3 regions of the Bradyrhizobium sp. USDA 223 genome follow, and region 3 is predicted to be linked to each of the others. Evidence: predicted binding sites of a transcription regulator. Region 3 holds the regulator's gene; each other region holds the start of a gene.
What was found. The regulator LexA, encoded in region 3, represses DNA repair genes until DNA is damaged. The targets are predictions, from matches to a motif close to TGTTCNNNNTGTGTTCNG.
Positions count from the first base shown of each region.

Region 1: a site for LexA is predicted at 1,961-1,978, ahead of ABIA40_RS23230 (PA0069 family radical SAM protein). Genes of this name have one in related genera too.
Region 2: a site for LexA is predicted at 2,589-2,606, ahead of ABIA40_RS32335 (helicase-related protein). Genes of this name have one in related genera too.

Region 1 covers NZ_JBIYDR010000001.1:4,987,610-4,992,409, reverse strand. Annotated here, with positions in the region: gene ABIA40_RS23235 (phosphoketolase) at 1-1,789, opposite strand, end outside; gene ABIA40_RS23230 (PA0069 family radical SAM protein) at 2,000-3,163, shown strand; gene ABIA40_RS23225 (VOC family protein) at 3,188-3,643, shown strand; gene ABIA40_RS23220 (ribonuclease HII) at 3,720-4,577, shown strand.
Region 2 covers NZ_JBIYDR010000001.1:6,952,483-6,957,282, forward strand. Annotated here, with positions in the region: gene ABIA40_RS32320 (AAA family ATPase) at 1-239, opposite strand, end outside; gene rpmB (50S ribosomal protein L28) at 447-755, opposite strand; gene ABIA40_RS32330 (DUF3108 domain-containing protein) at 1,286-2,095, shown strand; gene ABIA40_RS32335 (helicase-related protein) at 2,883-4,800, shown strand, end outside.
Region 3 covers NZ_JBIYDR010000001.1:2,268,592-2,273,391, reverse strand. Annotated here, with positions in the region: gene ABIA40_RS10380 (HAD family phosphatase) at 1-481, shown strand, start outside; gene ABIA40_RS10375 (hypothetical protein) at 640-843, shown strand; gene glp (gephyrin-like molybdotransferase Glp) at 1,063-2,271, shown strand; gene lexA (transcriptional repressor LexA) at 2,448-3,149, shown strand; gene ABIA40_RS10360 (hypothetical protein) at 3,535-3,969, shown strand; gene ABIA40_RS10355 (GAF domain-containing protein) at 4,187-4,800, shown strand, end outside.

The sequences.
Region 1 (4,800 bases), 2.7 Mb from region 3:
TCGACAGCCATTGCGGCGCCGGCTGCTTGCCGGCGACGATCACGTTGATGCGGTTATAGGTGCGCAGGCAATGGTCGGCGATCCACAGCAGCGTATTGGCATCCGGCGGGAAGTAGATGCGGACGATGTCGGCCTTCTTGTTGGCGACGAGATCGACGAAACCGGGGTCCTGATGGCTGAAGCCGTTATGGTCCTGGCGCCAGACATGCGAGGTCAGCAGATAATTGAGCGAGGCGATCGGACGCCGCCACGGCAGCTCCCGCGTCACCTTCAGCCATTTGGCATGCTGGTTGAACATGGAATCCACGATGTGGATGAAGGCCTCGTAGCACGAGAAGAAGCCGTGCCGGCCGGTGAGCAGATAGCCCTCCAGCCAGCCCTGGCAGAGATGCTCGCTCAGCACCTCCATGACGCGGCCGTCCTGGGCGAGGTGCACGTCGTAAGGCTCGGTCGGCTCCATCCAGACGCGTTCGGTGGCTTCGAACACGGCGTCGAGCCGGTTCGATGCCGTCTCGTCCGGGCCCATGATGCGGAAATTGCGCGCCTTCGCATTCAGGCGAATGACGTCGCGCAGGAATTTGCCGAGCTCGCGCGTGGCTTCCGCCACGACCTCGCCGGGCTGCGGCACCTCGATCGCGAAGCTGCGGAAGTCGGGCAGCTTCAGCTCCTTCTTCAGCACGCCGCCATTGGCATGCGGATTGGCGCCCATGCGCCTGACGCCGTCGGGCGCGAGCGCCTGAAGCTCGGCAACGAGGGCGCCGTTGCCATTGAACAGCTTTTCCGGCTCGTAGCTGCGCATCCAGTCTTCGAGCACCTTGAGATGCGCCGGGTTCTCGCGGCAGCCTGCGACTGGCACCTGATGCGCGCGCCAAAAACCCTCGACCTTCTTGCCGTCGACCTCCTTCGGGCCGGTCCAGCCCTTCGGGCTGCGCAGCACGATCATCGGCCAGCGCGGCCGCTCGACGCTTGTGCGACCGTCGCGGGCATGTTGCTGGATCGAGCGGATGCTGGCGAATGCGACGTCCAGCGCATCGGCCATGGCCTGGTGCATCAATTTGGGATCGTCGCCCGTGACGAACAGCGGCTCGTGGCCGAACCCGCGGAAGAGGTCCCGGATCTCGGCGTCCTGCATCCGTCCGAGCACGGTGGGGCCCGCGATCTTGTAGCCGTTGAGATGCAGGATCGGCAGCACCGCGCCGTCATGGGCGGGGTTCAGGAACTTGTTGGAGTGCCAGGACGCAGCGAGCGGCCCGGTCTCGGCCTCGCCGTCGCCGACCACGCAGGCGACGATCAAATCCGGGTTGTCGAATGCGGCGCCATAGGCGTGCACCAGCGCATAGCCGAGCTCGCCGCCTTCGTGGATGGAGCCCGGCGTTTCCGGCGCGGCGTGGCTCGGGATGCCGCCGGGGAAGGAGAACTGCCGAAACAGCTTGCGCAATCCGTCCGCGTCGCGCGCAATATCGGGATAGATCTCGCTGTAGCTGCCTTCGAGATAAGTGTTGGCGACCATGCCCGGACCGCCATGGCCGGGACCGCAGACATAGATCACGCTGACATCGAGCGCCCGGATGACGCGGTTGAGATGGGCGTAGATGAAGTTCAGGCCCGGCGTCGTGCCCCAATGACCCAGCAGACGCGGCTTGATGTGCTCGGGCCGCAGCGGCTCGCGCAGCAGCGGATTGTCGAGCAGGTAGATTTGCCCGACCGAGAGGTAGTTGGCGGCGCGCCAATAGCGATCGAGCAGATCGAGGTCGCTGCTCGCTTCGGCCGTTTTTTGTTGGATTGTCATGTTCCTGCCGACCTTCACTTCGCGATCGTCACCAACCCGGTTCCAGGGCGATCGATCCGTCGGGCATGAGACGGGATGGTCGTGACGGCCGTGTTGCGTGAGGTCAAAGGCGGGCGCGCGAAGGTTGGGCAGCTCTACTGTGCATGGGGTTGTTTTCACGTTTTTGGTTTGCGTTCTTGATTTGTTCCCGCGCCGTGCTATCTTGGCTGCATGAGTCCAGCATCCTCTCATGCTCTCAAGCACCCGCCGGTCACGGCGCCCTCCGAGCCGGCGGGTGCGCCTTCAGATTTCCCCGAGCTTGGCGTCGCCATCGACCGCGCGCGAAGGCGAGGGCGGGGCGCACAATCCAATGCCAGCGGCCGCTACGAGGCTGAGGCGCGCGTCGCTTTCGATGACGGCTGGCAGAGCCTGGACGAGCTGCCGCCGTTCAAGACGAGTGTCGCCATCGACACCTCGCGCAAGGTGATCACTCGCAACGATTCCCCCGACATCGGTTTCGACCGCTCGATCAATCCGTATCGCGGCTGCGAGCACGGCTGCGTCTATTGCTTCGCGCGGCCGACCCACGCCTATCTCGGCCTGTCGCCGGGGCTCGACTTCGAGTCAAAACTGTTCGTGAAGCCCGAGGCGCCTTCGCTGCTCGAGAAGGAGCTTGCGGCTCCCGGCTACGAGCCGCGAATGATCGCGATCGGCACCAACACCGATCCCTACCAGCCGATCGAGCGCGAGCGCAAAATCATGCGCGGCATTTTGGAAGTGCTGGAGCGCACCTCGCATCCCGTCGGCATCGTCACCAAATCGGCGCTGGTGCTGCGCGACATCGACATTCTCCAGCGGATGGCCAAGCGCAACCTCGCCAAGGTCGCGATCTCGGTCACCTCGCTCGATCCGAAGCTGGCGCGCACCATGGAGCCGCGGGCCTCGACGCCGCCGAAGCGGCTGGAGGCGCTGAAGCAGCTCTCGGAGGCCGGCATTCCCACCACGGTGATGGTCGCGCCCGTGATCCCCGCGCTGAACGATTCTGAGATCGAGCGCATCCTCGACGCCGCCGCCCATGCCGGCGTCAAGGAAGCCGCCTATGTGCTGCTGCGGCTGCCGCTGGAGGTGCGCGATCTCTTCCGCGAATGGCTGATGGCGAACTATCCGGACCGCTATCGCCACGTCTTTACCCTGATCCGCGACATGCGCGGCGGGCGCGACTACGACGCCAAATGGGGCGAGCGGATGAAGGGCACCGGACCGATGGCCTGGACCATCGGCCGCCGTTTCGAGATCGCCTGCCAGCGGCTCGGCCTCAACAAGCGGCGCTCAAAGCTGACCATTGATCACTTTGCGCGGCCGAAGCGGAACGGCGATCAGCTCAGCCTGTTTTGAGCGGACACGTGCAAGAGGTGTCGCATGCTTAAGGAACTCGCCGTGCCGGTGCCGCGGCTGACCGTCATCACGCTCGGTGTGAACGACATCCGCGCCAGCATCGCCTTCTACGAAGCGCTCGGTTTCTCGCGCCGGCTGAAGGAGACCGGCGAGGCGGTTGCGTTCTACGACACCGGCGGTCCGGTGCTCGCGCTTTATCACTGGGATCGGCTCGCCGCGGACGCGTCCTTGGAGGACCAGCCGAGGCCCACGACCTTTCGCGGCATGACGCTCGCCTGGAATTGCGCGACCCGCGAGGAGGTCGACGAGGTGCTGGCCTTCGCCGTGGAGAAGGGGGCCACCTTGCTCAAGGCGGCGCACGCGACCGATTACGGCGGCTATTGCGGCTATTTTGCCGATCCCGATGCACATGTCTGGGAAGTCGTGGTCGCGCCCGGTATCAAGGTGGGCGAGGACCGGCGGGTGCATCTGGCGGAGTAGGGCGGGCGGCCTGAATAACGGGAATATCCTGGGTTCCCGGTTGCGTCGGCGAAGCTGCGTGCGCACGATCCCAGCCATGATTCGGGACCCCTCCGCCAAGACCCCAGCCAAAGCCGCGCTAAAGAAAAAGGCCGCGCAGAAGGCTGTGCCCGCCAAGGCGGCAAAGATCTCTGCGGCCGATGCGGCGAAGGTTCCTGCGGGCAAGAAGGGCATCATCGCCGTTGCTCCCCCGAGCTTCCGCCGCGAGCGCGCGCTGATCAAGCGCGGCGTCTGGCCGGTCGCGGGCTGCGACGAGGCGGGCCGCGGCCCGCTAGCCGGCCCTGTGGTGGCGGCGGCCGTGATTCTCGATCCCGACCGGATTCCCCGCGGCATCGACGATTCCAAGCGCCTGACCGCCGAGGAGCGCGAAAAGCTGTTCGACAAGATCTGCGCCACCGCGCAGGTCTCGGTCGCCGTCGCCTCGCCGGCGCGAATCGACCGCGACAACATCCTGCGTGCCTCGCTGTGGGCGCTGAAGCGCGCCGTGGTGGCCCTGCCCGAGGCGCCCAGGCACGTCTTCGTCGACGGCCGCGACCGGCTCGACACCGCATGCGACTGCGAGGCCGTGATCGGCGGCGACGGCATCGTGCTCTCGATCGCGGCGGCCTCCATCGTCGCCAAGGTCACCCGGGATCGGTTGATGTGCGCACTGGCGCAGGACTGCCCGGGCTACGGCTTCGAGCAGCACAAGGGCTACGCCGTCCCCGAGCATCTCGACGCGCTCGATCGCCTCGGCCCCTCCATCCACCACCGCAGCTTCTTCGCCCCCGTCGCCGCCGCCCGCGCCAAGCACATGCCCTGGACCGTCGAGCCGGTGCAGGACCTGTTCTCGGTGACCGAGGTCGAGGTGCAGGTGGAGGCGAGCGTCGAGATCGACGCTTCCGCCGGCCTCTAGGATTTCTCTTTCGGCAGCGCTCCTTCGTCTCTCCCCGCCTGCGGGGAGAGGCCGGAATGCATCGCAGATGCATTCCGGGTGAGGGGGACTCTCCGCGAGTCCAACTGTTGCCGTGTTCGCGGATGCAGCCCCTCACCCCGGCCCTCTCCCCGTAAGAACGGGGAGAGGGAGCAGACCGAAGTTGCCACGACGCACAGCGCCCTTTATCAAAACAGACGTGAGC
Region 2 (4,800 bases), 4.7 Mb from region 3:
TTTCGAGGGTCTAGTGTTGACTTGCCCCATCGTTCGCGTTCGTCATCACAGGTAGCCTCTACCGTCATGTGCACATTTGAAGACGCGCCTGGATTTTGGGCGAAGCCAACCAACGCGGAACTAATGTGGGTTTTACCGACACCATTGGGACCTGCGAACACAACGATGTCGGCCATGCCGCATACAGAGATTCGCTTCAACGGGCCCACATTGGTCAATTCAATAGAGGTAATTCGCATGCGAGCAGACTCGTCTAATTGAAAGCCGAAGCTTAACGAGAGCTGTAGGCAACAACTAGAGCTTGTTGGCGGGAGGCGCTTGTTGTGTAATTCTGCGGCCCACCAACAAAAACGGCCGGATCTCCCGATCCGGCCGCTACTCAAACTCTACTCGGCTAAGCCTACGCCACGCGACGCAACTTAGCCCCCGCCCAATTCCGTAAAATCTCAGCTCGCCTGCTTCGCCGGCTGCGTGTCGCCGACCTTCTTCTGGATGGCGCGCTTCAGCTCGAGGGCGCGCGGGGAGAGCGCGTCGGCGTTGGCCTTGAGCAGGAAGGGGTCGAGGCCGCCATTGTGGTCGACGCTCTTGATCGCGTTGGTGGAGACGCGCAGGCGCACGTTGCGCCCCAAAGCTTCCGAGATGAACGTCACGTTGACGAGGTTCGGCAGGAAGCGGCGCTTGGTCTTGATGTTGGAGTGGCTGACCTTGTGGCCGACGAGGGGGCCCTTGGCCGTCAGTTCGCAGCGGCGAGACATGGTAGAAATCCTTATAGTTCGAACCCCCAACGAGTGCGGCCGCCATCTCGGCGCCACGGGGGCAAATTCTGTCGTCCTTGCAGGGAGCGGGCGGACGTATAGGGGGGAAGGGGCGGGTAGTCAAGGATTTGGGGCTGTTGGGATGCGAGTTTTGCGCCCCACCCTCGGTGTCATCGCCCGCGAAGGCGGGCGATCCAGTACTCCGCGGCGGGGCGGCCATAGTCGAGAGGCTGCGGCGTACTGGATGCCCCGCCTTCGCGGGGCATGACAGCGGCGAGGCCGAAGCGCCCCCCGTTACCTTCCAATCACCAAAACGGCAATGATTGTCGCGTCTTACCATCACATAAAGGGCGTATTCGCCGTCGAAGAGTCGGTGGAGTTCCCGGGGCTGCACGCCCCGACACATTGTTTGCCGCCGGTTTTGGCTTAAGTAACAACACATCGCGCTCTGATTGGATTGTTTCGTGCCGACAACGCTTCATTTCGCGCAAGTCCTGCGCTCAGCCTGTCTGCGTCCGGCCGGCCGGCTGATGGCGCTTTGTGGCCTGCTGGGCCTGGCGTCCGGCGTGGCGCCGGCGGCGGCGCAAGGCAAGCTCGAGGCGCAATATGAGGCGACGCTGGCGGGCATTCCCGTCGGCAAGGGCGCCTGGAACATCGATATCCAGGACGACGTGTTCTCGGCGGCGGCCGCCGGCGGCACCACGGGGCTTTTGAAGTCGTTCACGGGCGGGTCCGGCACCGGCGCCAGCCAGGGGCGCGTCGTTGGTGGCGCGCTGGTTGCGACCGGCTACCAGGCCTCCACCACCACCCAGAAGAAGACCGAAGAGATCCGCATCACCCTCGACAAGGGCAATGTGAAGGATTTTGCGATTTTGCCGGAGCCGCCGGTCGATCCGGACCGTATCGTCGTCACCGAGGCGCACCGCCGCGGCGTCTGGGACCCGATGACGGCCTCGCTGCTGCGCGTGCCCGGCACCGGCGATCCCGTCTCGCAGGATGCCTGCCACAGCTCCGCGCCGGTGTTCGACGGCCGCATGCGCTACGAGCTCAAGCTCGATTTCAAGCGCATGGAGACAGTGAAGGCGGAGAAGGGCTATCGTGGCCCGGTCGTGGTCTGCGCGATCTATTTCGTGCCCATCGCCGGCTACATTCCCGACCGCCCGGTGATCAAATACCTCGCCGCCCAGCGCAACATGGAGATCGCGTTCGCCCCGATCGCCGGCACGCGCATCCTGGTCCCGTTCTGGCTGAAAGTGCCGACGCCCCTAGGGCCGGCCATGCTGGAAGCGACGAGCTTCATCACGTCGCCCCAGCCGCCACGCGTCGCGAAGACGCAGTAGGCGAGGAGGCCGCACCGCTCTCTCCGCCGTCATTCCGGGGCGCGCCCCTTGGCGCCAACTATGGTGCGCCCTTGCGCACCTGAGAATCCATCAGGCTACAGCGACGGTTTCACGATGGATTCCGGGCTCGCGACTGCGTCGCGCCCCGGAATGACGAGCGTTCGGTGGCGGCCTAGCAAAATCAAGCACTTACCTACTGTGCATGGGGTTGTTTTCGTAACAATGAGTTCGGAAGGCCGTCATGGCCGGGCTTGACCCGGCCATGCTCGTCTTTCGATGGATGCGCGGGGTCAAGCCCGCGCATGACGAAGACGCGAATCCATTTGACTCCTCCCCGATTCTGATTCGACTCGTCGCCGTCCCCAGCTTTAACCACCCCGGTCGCTTGTGCGTCTCCGCAAAACTCCATCTAGTGCGCAACCAAGACGAGTCCCGCGACATGTTGCGTGAACGGAACGGGACTCGCAGGGGAGTCAGCGATTCGGCCGCGATTCGTTCTAGAGTCGTTCCGAAGCTTAAAGCGAACGGGAAAAGCGTCGCAAAGTGAGACAGTTGCGCGGGATTCGGGGAGGGCGTTTTCCACGCTCACGGTGTGCCCCTCACCCTGAGGAGGCCGCGCAAGCGGCCGTCTCGAAGGGCGAGGGGCTTGGCTTGCCCGGCAGCACCAGCCGGGCCTTCATCCTTCGCGCTGACGCGCTCCTCAGGATGAGGAACGAAGAGCAAGCCCCCACACCGCCCCGGATAGCACTGACATTCGCCCAAATCGCCATTACCTAATCCGATAGACATGGCTTTTTCCTCCTCCCCCTTCGCCTCTGAGCGCGCACCCGGTGCGGGCGTCACTGCGGTGCTTGGTCCGACCAACACCGGCAAGACCCATCTCGCCATCGAGCGGATGCTGGCGCATCCCTCGGGCATGATCGGCCTGCCGCTGCGCCTGCTCGCGCGCGAGGTCTACAACAAGATCGCCGACAGAGCCGGCGAGGCCAGCGTCGCGCTCGTCACCGGCGAGGAGAAGATCAAGCCGAAGAACCCGCGCTATTGGGTCTCGACCGTCGAGGCGATGCCGCGCGATATCGACGTCTCCTTCCTCGCCGTCGACGAGGTCCAGATTGCCGCCGATCTCGAGCGCGGCCACGTCTTCACCGATCGCATCCTCAACCGCCGCGGCCGCGACGAGACGCTGCTGTTGGGTGCCGCCACCATGCGCCCGATCATCGAGCGCCTGTTGCCGGGCGTGTCCATGATCACGCGGCCCAGATTGTCGCAGCTCGAATTCGCCGGCGACCGCAAGATCACGCGCCAGCCGCGCCGCACCGCCATCGTCGCGTTCTCGGCCGATGAAGTCTACGCGATTGCCGAGCTGATCCGCCGCCAGCATGGCGGCGCCGCCGTGGTGCTGGGCTCGCTGTCGCCCCGCACACGCAACGCGCAAGTGGCGATGTTCCAGAACGGCGACGTCGATTATCTCGTCGCCACCGATGCCGTCGGCATGGGCCTCAATCTCGACGTCGACCACGTCGCCTTCGCCTCCGACCGCAAGTTCGACGGCTATCAGTTCCGCCGCCTGACGCCGTCCGAATTCGCGCAAATCGCAGGCCGCGCCGGCCGCGCCACCCGCAACGGCACTTTCGGCACGACGGGCCGCTGCGCGCCGTTCGAGCCCGAGCTCGTCAACGCGCTGCAGAACCACACCTTCGATGCGGTGAAGGTGCTGCAATGGCGCAATTCCAAGCTCGATTTCTCCTCGCTCGGCGCGCTCCAGGTCTCGCTGAACCTCGCCCCCGGCCACGAGACGCTGACGCGCGCGCCGATCGCCGAGGACATGCGCGTGCTCGATCACGCCGCCCGCGACGGCGAGGTGCGCGATATCGCGCATGGCAAGGCCGCCGTGGAGCGGCTCTGGGAAGCCTGCCAGGTCCCGGACTACAGAAAGCTGTCGCCGGCCGCCCATGCCGAGCTGGTGACCACGCTGTACGGCTTCCTGATGCGCAAGGGCTGCATTCCCGATGCCTGGTTCGAGTCCCAGGTCACCCAGGCCGACCGCATCGACGGCGACATCGACACGCTGTCGGCCCGAATCGCCCAGATCCGCACCTGGACCTTCGTCGCCAACCGCCCGGACTGGCTGAAAGACCCGGAACGCTGGCAGGGGATCGCGCGGGAGGTCGAAAATAAATTATCGGATGCGCTCCATGAACGCTTGACTGAGCGTTTCGTTGATCGCCGGACCAGTGTATTGATGCGCCGCCTGCGGGAGAACACGAGCTTGAATACTGAAATCGGCAAGACCGGCGAAGTCATCGTCGAAGGCCATGTCATCGGCCGTCTCGATGGCTTCACCTTTGCACCGGATGCGGCGGAAGCCGGCTCCGATGCGAAAGCCTTGCAGGCTGCAGCGCAAGCGGTGCTCGCCGGCGAGATCAACGCGCGCGCCGAAAAGCTGGGCAATGCGCCGGACGAGCAGTTCGTGCTCACCTCCGAAGGCATCATCCGCTGGACCGGCGATGCCGTGGCGCGCCTTGCCGCCGCAGACGAGGCGCTGCATCCGCGCATTCGCATCATCTCGGACGAGCGCCTGACCGGCGCGCCCCGCGACAAGGTGCAGGCGCGGCTCGAGCTCTGGCTCAAGACGCACATCGAAAAGCTGCTCGGGCCGATGTTCGAGCTGTCGAAGGCCGAAGACGTCACCGGCATTGCCCGCG
Region 3 (4,800 bases):
GCGCGACGAGGCCTACCGGTTGCACGAGATGGGCAAGATCAGCGATGCGGACTATTTCGCCTCGCTGCGGTCCTCGCTCGGGATCGGCATCTCGGATGCGCAATTCCTGGAAGGCTGGAACGCGATCTTCGCCGGCGAGATGCCTGATATCGCCGAGCTGCTGCCGCGGGCGGCGAAGCAGATGCCGCTCTATGCCTTCTCCAACACCAATCGGCCGCACGTCGACTATTTCTCGAAGGAATATGCCGGTCTGCTCGGCCATTTCCGCGAGCTGTATCTGTCCTCCAGCATCGGCCTGCGCAAACCGGATGCCGAGGCCTTCGACCATGTCGTGGCGGCGATCGGCGTGCCGGCCGAGCGCATCGTGTTCTTCGACGACCTCGCCGAGAACATCGAGGGAGCGCGGGCGCGGGGGTTGACCGCCGTGCATGTCACCTCGCCGCGCGATGTCGGGAACGCATTGAAAGCACTGGGGATCTGAGCCGCGGGAAAGCCCGGAGCGCGCTCACTTGCCGGAACAAAAACTGCTGAAATTGTGGAACCTGATCACTTTGTGCATTTTTATACAGAGTTCCGGGAACGGAATACCACCTTTCGGACTCATGAGTCCGTTGGGACTTCTACATTGGACTGATCGACGTGCTGGGCAAGACCTATCTCACCAAGCAAGCCTCTCTCCTGCTCGAATTCGCTAGAACCACCTCGGATTCTGACCTCTCCGCCAAGCTGATCAGCAAGGCCGCCGACCTGAAATCCCAGGCCGATCCGCTGCCCGACAAAGATCAGGGTCCCAAGGCGCCCGACGTCGCGGATTTCAGTCCAGGCGATCCGACGGAGCGTTGACCGATGCTGGCCGTGGCGCTCGTCATTCTCGTCCTTGCCATGGCAATCCTCGTTCCGGTCTGTCTCGCCTTCCGCATCATGCCGCGGCGGAGTTGAGCCGACCTCCTCCACCCCGCGATCACGCAGGATAAATCATCCCGCGTGCTGCTTTGCCTCACGCCTGCACTCGGCTAGAACTCTCGCCGCCCATTGACTGATGTGCTCAGCAGGAGTTCGCCCGTGGCCCTGATGCCGGTTTCTGACGCGCTTGCCGCGGTGTTGGCCGGCGTCGAGCCGCTGGCTGAACAGATGGTTTGCCTCGACGAGGCCTACCATCGTGTGCTCGCCCGCGATGTCGCGGCACGGCGCACGCAGCCGCCGGAGGCAATGTCGGCGATGGACGGCTATGCCGTGCGCACGGCGGACGCGGCATACGATTCGAGGTTGACCGTCGTCGGTGAGGTCGCGGCGGGCCGGCCGTTCGCGGGAAGCGTCGGCCCCGGCGAAGCCGTGCGGATCTTCACCGGCGGCGTCGTTCCCGACGGCGCCGATGCCGTCGTGATCCAGGAGGACACGGCTGCCGACGGCAAACATGTCACGATCAAGGAAGCCGCCATTTTCGGCCGGCACATCCGCCCTGCAGGCGTCGACTTCCGCGAAGGAGACGTGCTGCTGCGCAAGGGAATCCGTCTCACCGAGCGCGATCTCGCCCTTGCCGCCGGAATGAATCATCCGCATCTCGCCGTCATCCGCCGCCCGAGGGTTGCCGTTCTCGCCACCGGCGACGAGCTCGTGATGCCAGGCACCACGCCTGGTCGTGGCCAGATCGTCTATTCCAACGGCTATGCCCTGCATGCGCTCGCCCGCAGCGAGGGCGCCGAGACCATCGACCTCGGAATTGCCGCCGATACGCTGGAGGCGACGTCCGCCGGCATCCGCAGCGCGCGCGAGAGCGGCGCCGACATCCTGATCACGACCGGCGGTGCGTCGGTCGGCGACCACGACCTGGTCCAGCAGGCGCTCAAGGGCGAAGGCATCGCGATGGCGTTCTGGAAGATCGCGATTCGGCCCGGCAAGCCGATGATGCACGGTCGACTAGGCGCGATGCGCGTGATCGGCCTGCCCGGCAATCCCGTGTCGTCCTACGTGTGCGCCTTCCTGTTCATGGTGCCCTTGATTCGCGCCCTGTCGGGCCGTTCAGCGATTCATCATCAGCGCGAGCGCGCCGTGCTGGGCCGCGATCTCGCCGCCAACGACCAGCGCGAGGATTATCTGCGTGCGCGACTGGAGGTGCGCGACGACGGCACGCGCGTCGCCCTTCCCGTCAGCCATCAGGACTCCTCCCTGCTTGCGAATCTCGCTGCGGCACAGGTACTTCTCGTGCGTGCACCGTTCGCGCCGAAGGCCGAGGCAGGGACGCCTTGCGAGGTGCTCCGGCTGCCCGTCTGAGCCGCCCAGCCACACGCATTCCGCGAGTTTGGCCGCGTTCACCATAAATTAAGCAGTTGCGGAACACATATCGAACATATAGTGTCCGTTCATGATTTGTTTCGAGGATGTAGCGGCTTATTGCCGACTTCATCGTCTCGGAATCGAACGACATCAACCGGGGGACTTTGGTCGAGATGTTGACGCGCAAACAATACGAGCTTCTGCGGTTCATCAGCGAGCGTCTGAAGGAAAGCGGCGTGCCGCCGTCCTTCGACGAGATGAAGGATGCGCTCGACCTGCGCTCGAAGTCAGGCATCCATCGCCTGATCACTGCGCTCGAGGAGCGCGGCTTCATTCGCCGCCTGCCCAACCGTGCCCGTGCCATCGAGGTGATCAAGCTGCCCGAGCTCCAGGCCGCCGCCGGCAATCGCCGCGGCTTCACCCCGAGCGTCATCGAGGGCAATCTCGGCAAGGTGCGCGCGAGCTCCAGCCCGCCCGCGGACGAGGGCGAGCGCCCGGTCGCGGTGCCCGTGATGGGCCGCATCGCCGCCGGCACGCCGATCGAGGCACTGCAGACCCGCAGCCACACCATCAGCGTGCCGCCGGACATGCTCGGCTCGGGCGAGCACTACGCGCTCGAAGTGCGCGGCGATTCGATGGTCGAGGCCGGCATCCTCGACGGCGACATGGCGCTGATCCAGCGCAACGAGACCGCAAATACCGGCGACATCGTGGTGGCATTGATCGACGACGAGGAGGCCACGCTCAAGCGCTTCCGCCGCCGCGGCGCCTCGATCGCGCTCGAGCCCGCCAATGCCGCCTACGAGGTCCGCATTCTTCCGCCGAACCGCGTGAAGATCCAGGGCAAGTTGATCGGGCTTTACCGGAAGTACTGATACCGGAAGTCTCAAGCGCCGCGCGCGCTTCGATCGGCATCGGCGATCCAGGATCGGAGCGGATACTTGTCCGCTCCGGCTGGACGGTTTCTCTGGTTCTGCGCCGGCTGTCCGGTCCATCTTCCCGCGCGACATTCGCCCGCGCAGGCGCGCAGCCATTTCTGCTTCGCCGGTAGAGTTGTGCCGGCAGTGCTGATAGCTCCGGCCGAATGCAAGGACGCGAGGTTTGTTCCTATCGAATCCGGGAAAGATAATGTGATCGCGTGCTGCGAACGCGAGCCGCAGATTTGCCCATAACCGAGCAGAGCGTTGTATGCTTCCACTCTGATAGAGGCCTGCGCCTCGAAAGAGACGCGGGTCGCTATCCCAGCATGAGGAGCACCCGATGTGTGACTACAGCTTGCATGCCGTCGCGACGCGCCCCGCCGTAGTCGGCGAGACGATCGTCACGACAACCTTCCGCGGCACCTCGACGCGCGGCTTCGCTTCTGAAGCCGATCCCTCCGTCGCGGTCTGTCTGCTGCCGGGAACGGAGCTCGCTTTCGCCGACGACGTCCGCTACGACAACCGCTGGATCTGGACGCGCACCGTGAACTCTCGCGTCGGCAAGTTCGGCAAGATCGACCCGCACATTCCCGATCGCCATCATGACGCGATCGAATTTCCCGACGGCAAATATGTGCTGGTGACGCAGCTCGTCGAAGGCCAGCGCGCGACCGTGCTGCAATTGCCGGTGACGCAGCCGGCCCCCGAGCGCGAGCACAAGCCGCAGACCGTCGCCGACACGCGGCCCACGATCACGCGCCTGCCGATCGGCTGACGCCCTTCGGCCGAAAGGCCGAGCCCGGGATTGAAATTGCCGTCGCCGGCCGAGGCCGGCGAGCCCGGTGGGTTTTTGTTTCAGGACATTCGATCGGCGAGCCCGCCGCCGCGCCTCGTCGCCGCATGAAGTTTGGGCCGTCCTGCCTGAATTTTGAACGTTCGCTCCGCAGCCAAATGACCGATGCTGCAGTGGCTTGAGGCGGCGGACAGGCTCGATGAAGACCTTCATTCGCGTCGTTGAACTCTGGGTACCCGACCGGACGCGCATGCGGCTGGAATTCGGCGGCGGCCTCTACGACGAAGGGCTGTCCGCGTTCAAGGCCGTCAGCGAAGAGCTGCACTTCGGATATGACGAGGGACTTCCAGGCAAGGCCTGGGCCTGTGGCCACCCCGTCATCCTCACGAAATTCGCCAACTCCTATTTCAAGCGGACCGATCAGGCCGCTGCGGCCGGCCTCACCTGCGGCGTGGCGGTGCCGGTGTTCGCGGGCGAATTCCTGCAAGCCGTGCTGGTGCTGTTCTGCGGCGACGACGAGGCGCACGTCGGCGCGATCGAACTCTGGCACAACGATCCTGATCTCTCGCATGAGATGGGGCTCGTCGATGGCTATTACGGCACCGCGGACATGTTCGAATTCAACTCCCGCCACACCAGATTTCCGCGCGGCTTCGGCCTGCCCGGACGCACCTGGAAGGCGGGCCTGCCACTGATCATCAAGGACTTGCACGACGCCAAGAGCTTCTTGCGCTGGGAGGACGCCGCCAAGGTCGGGATCAATCTCGGCGTCGGCGTGCCCTACGGAACCGGTACCGACCAGACCTGGGTTCT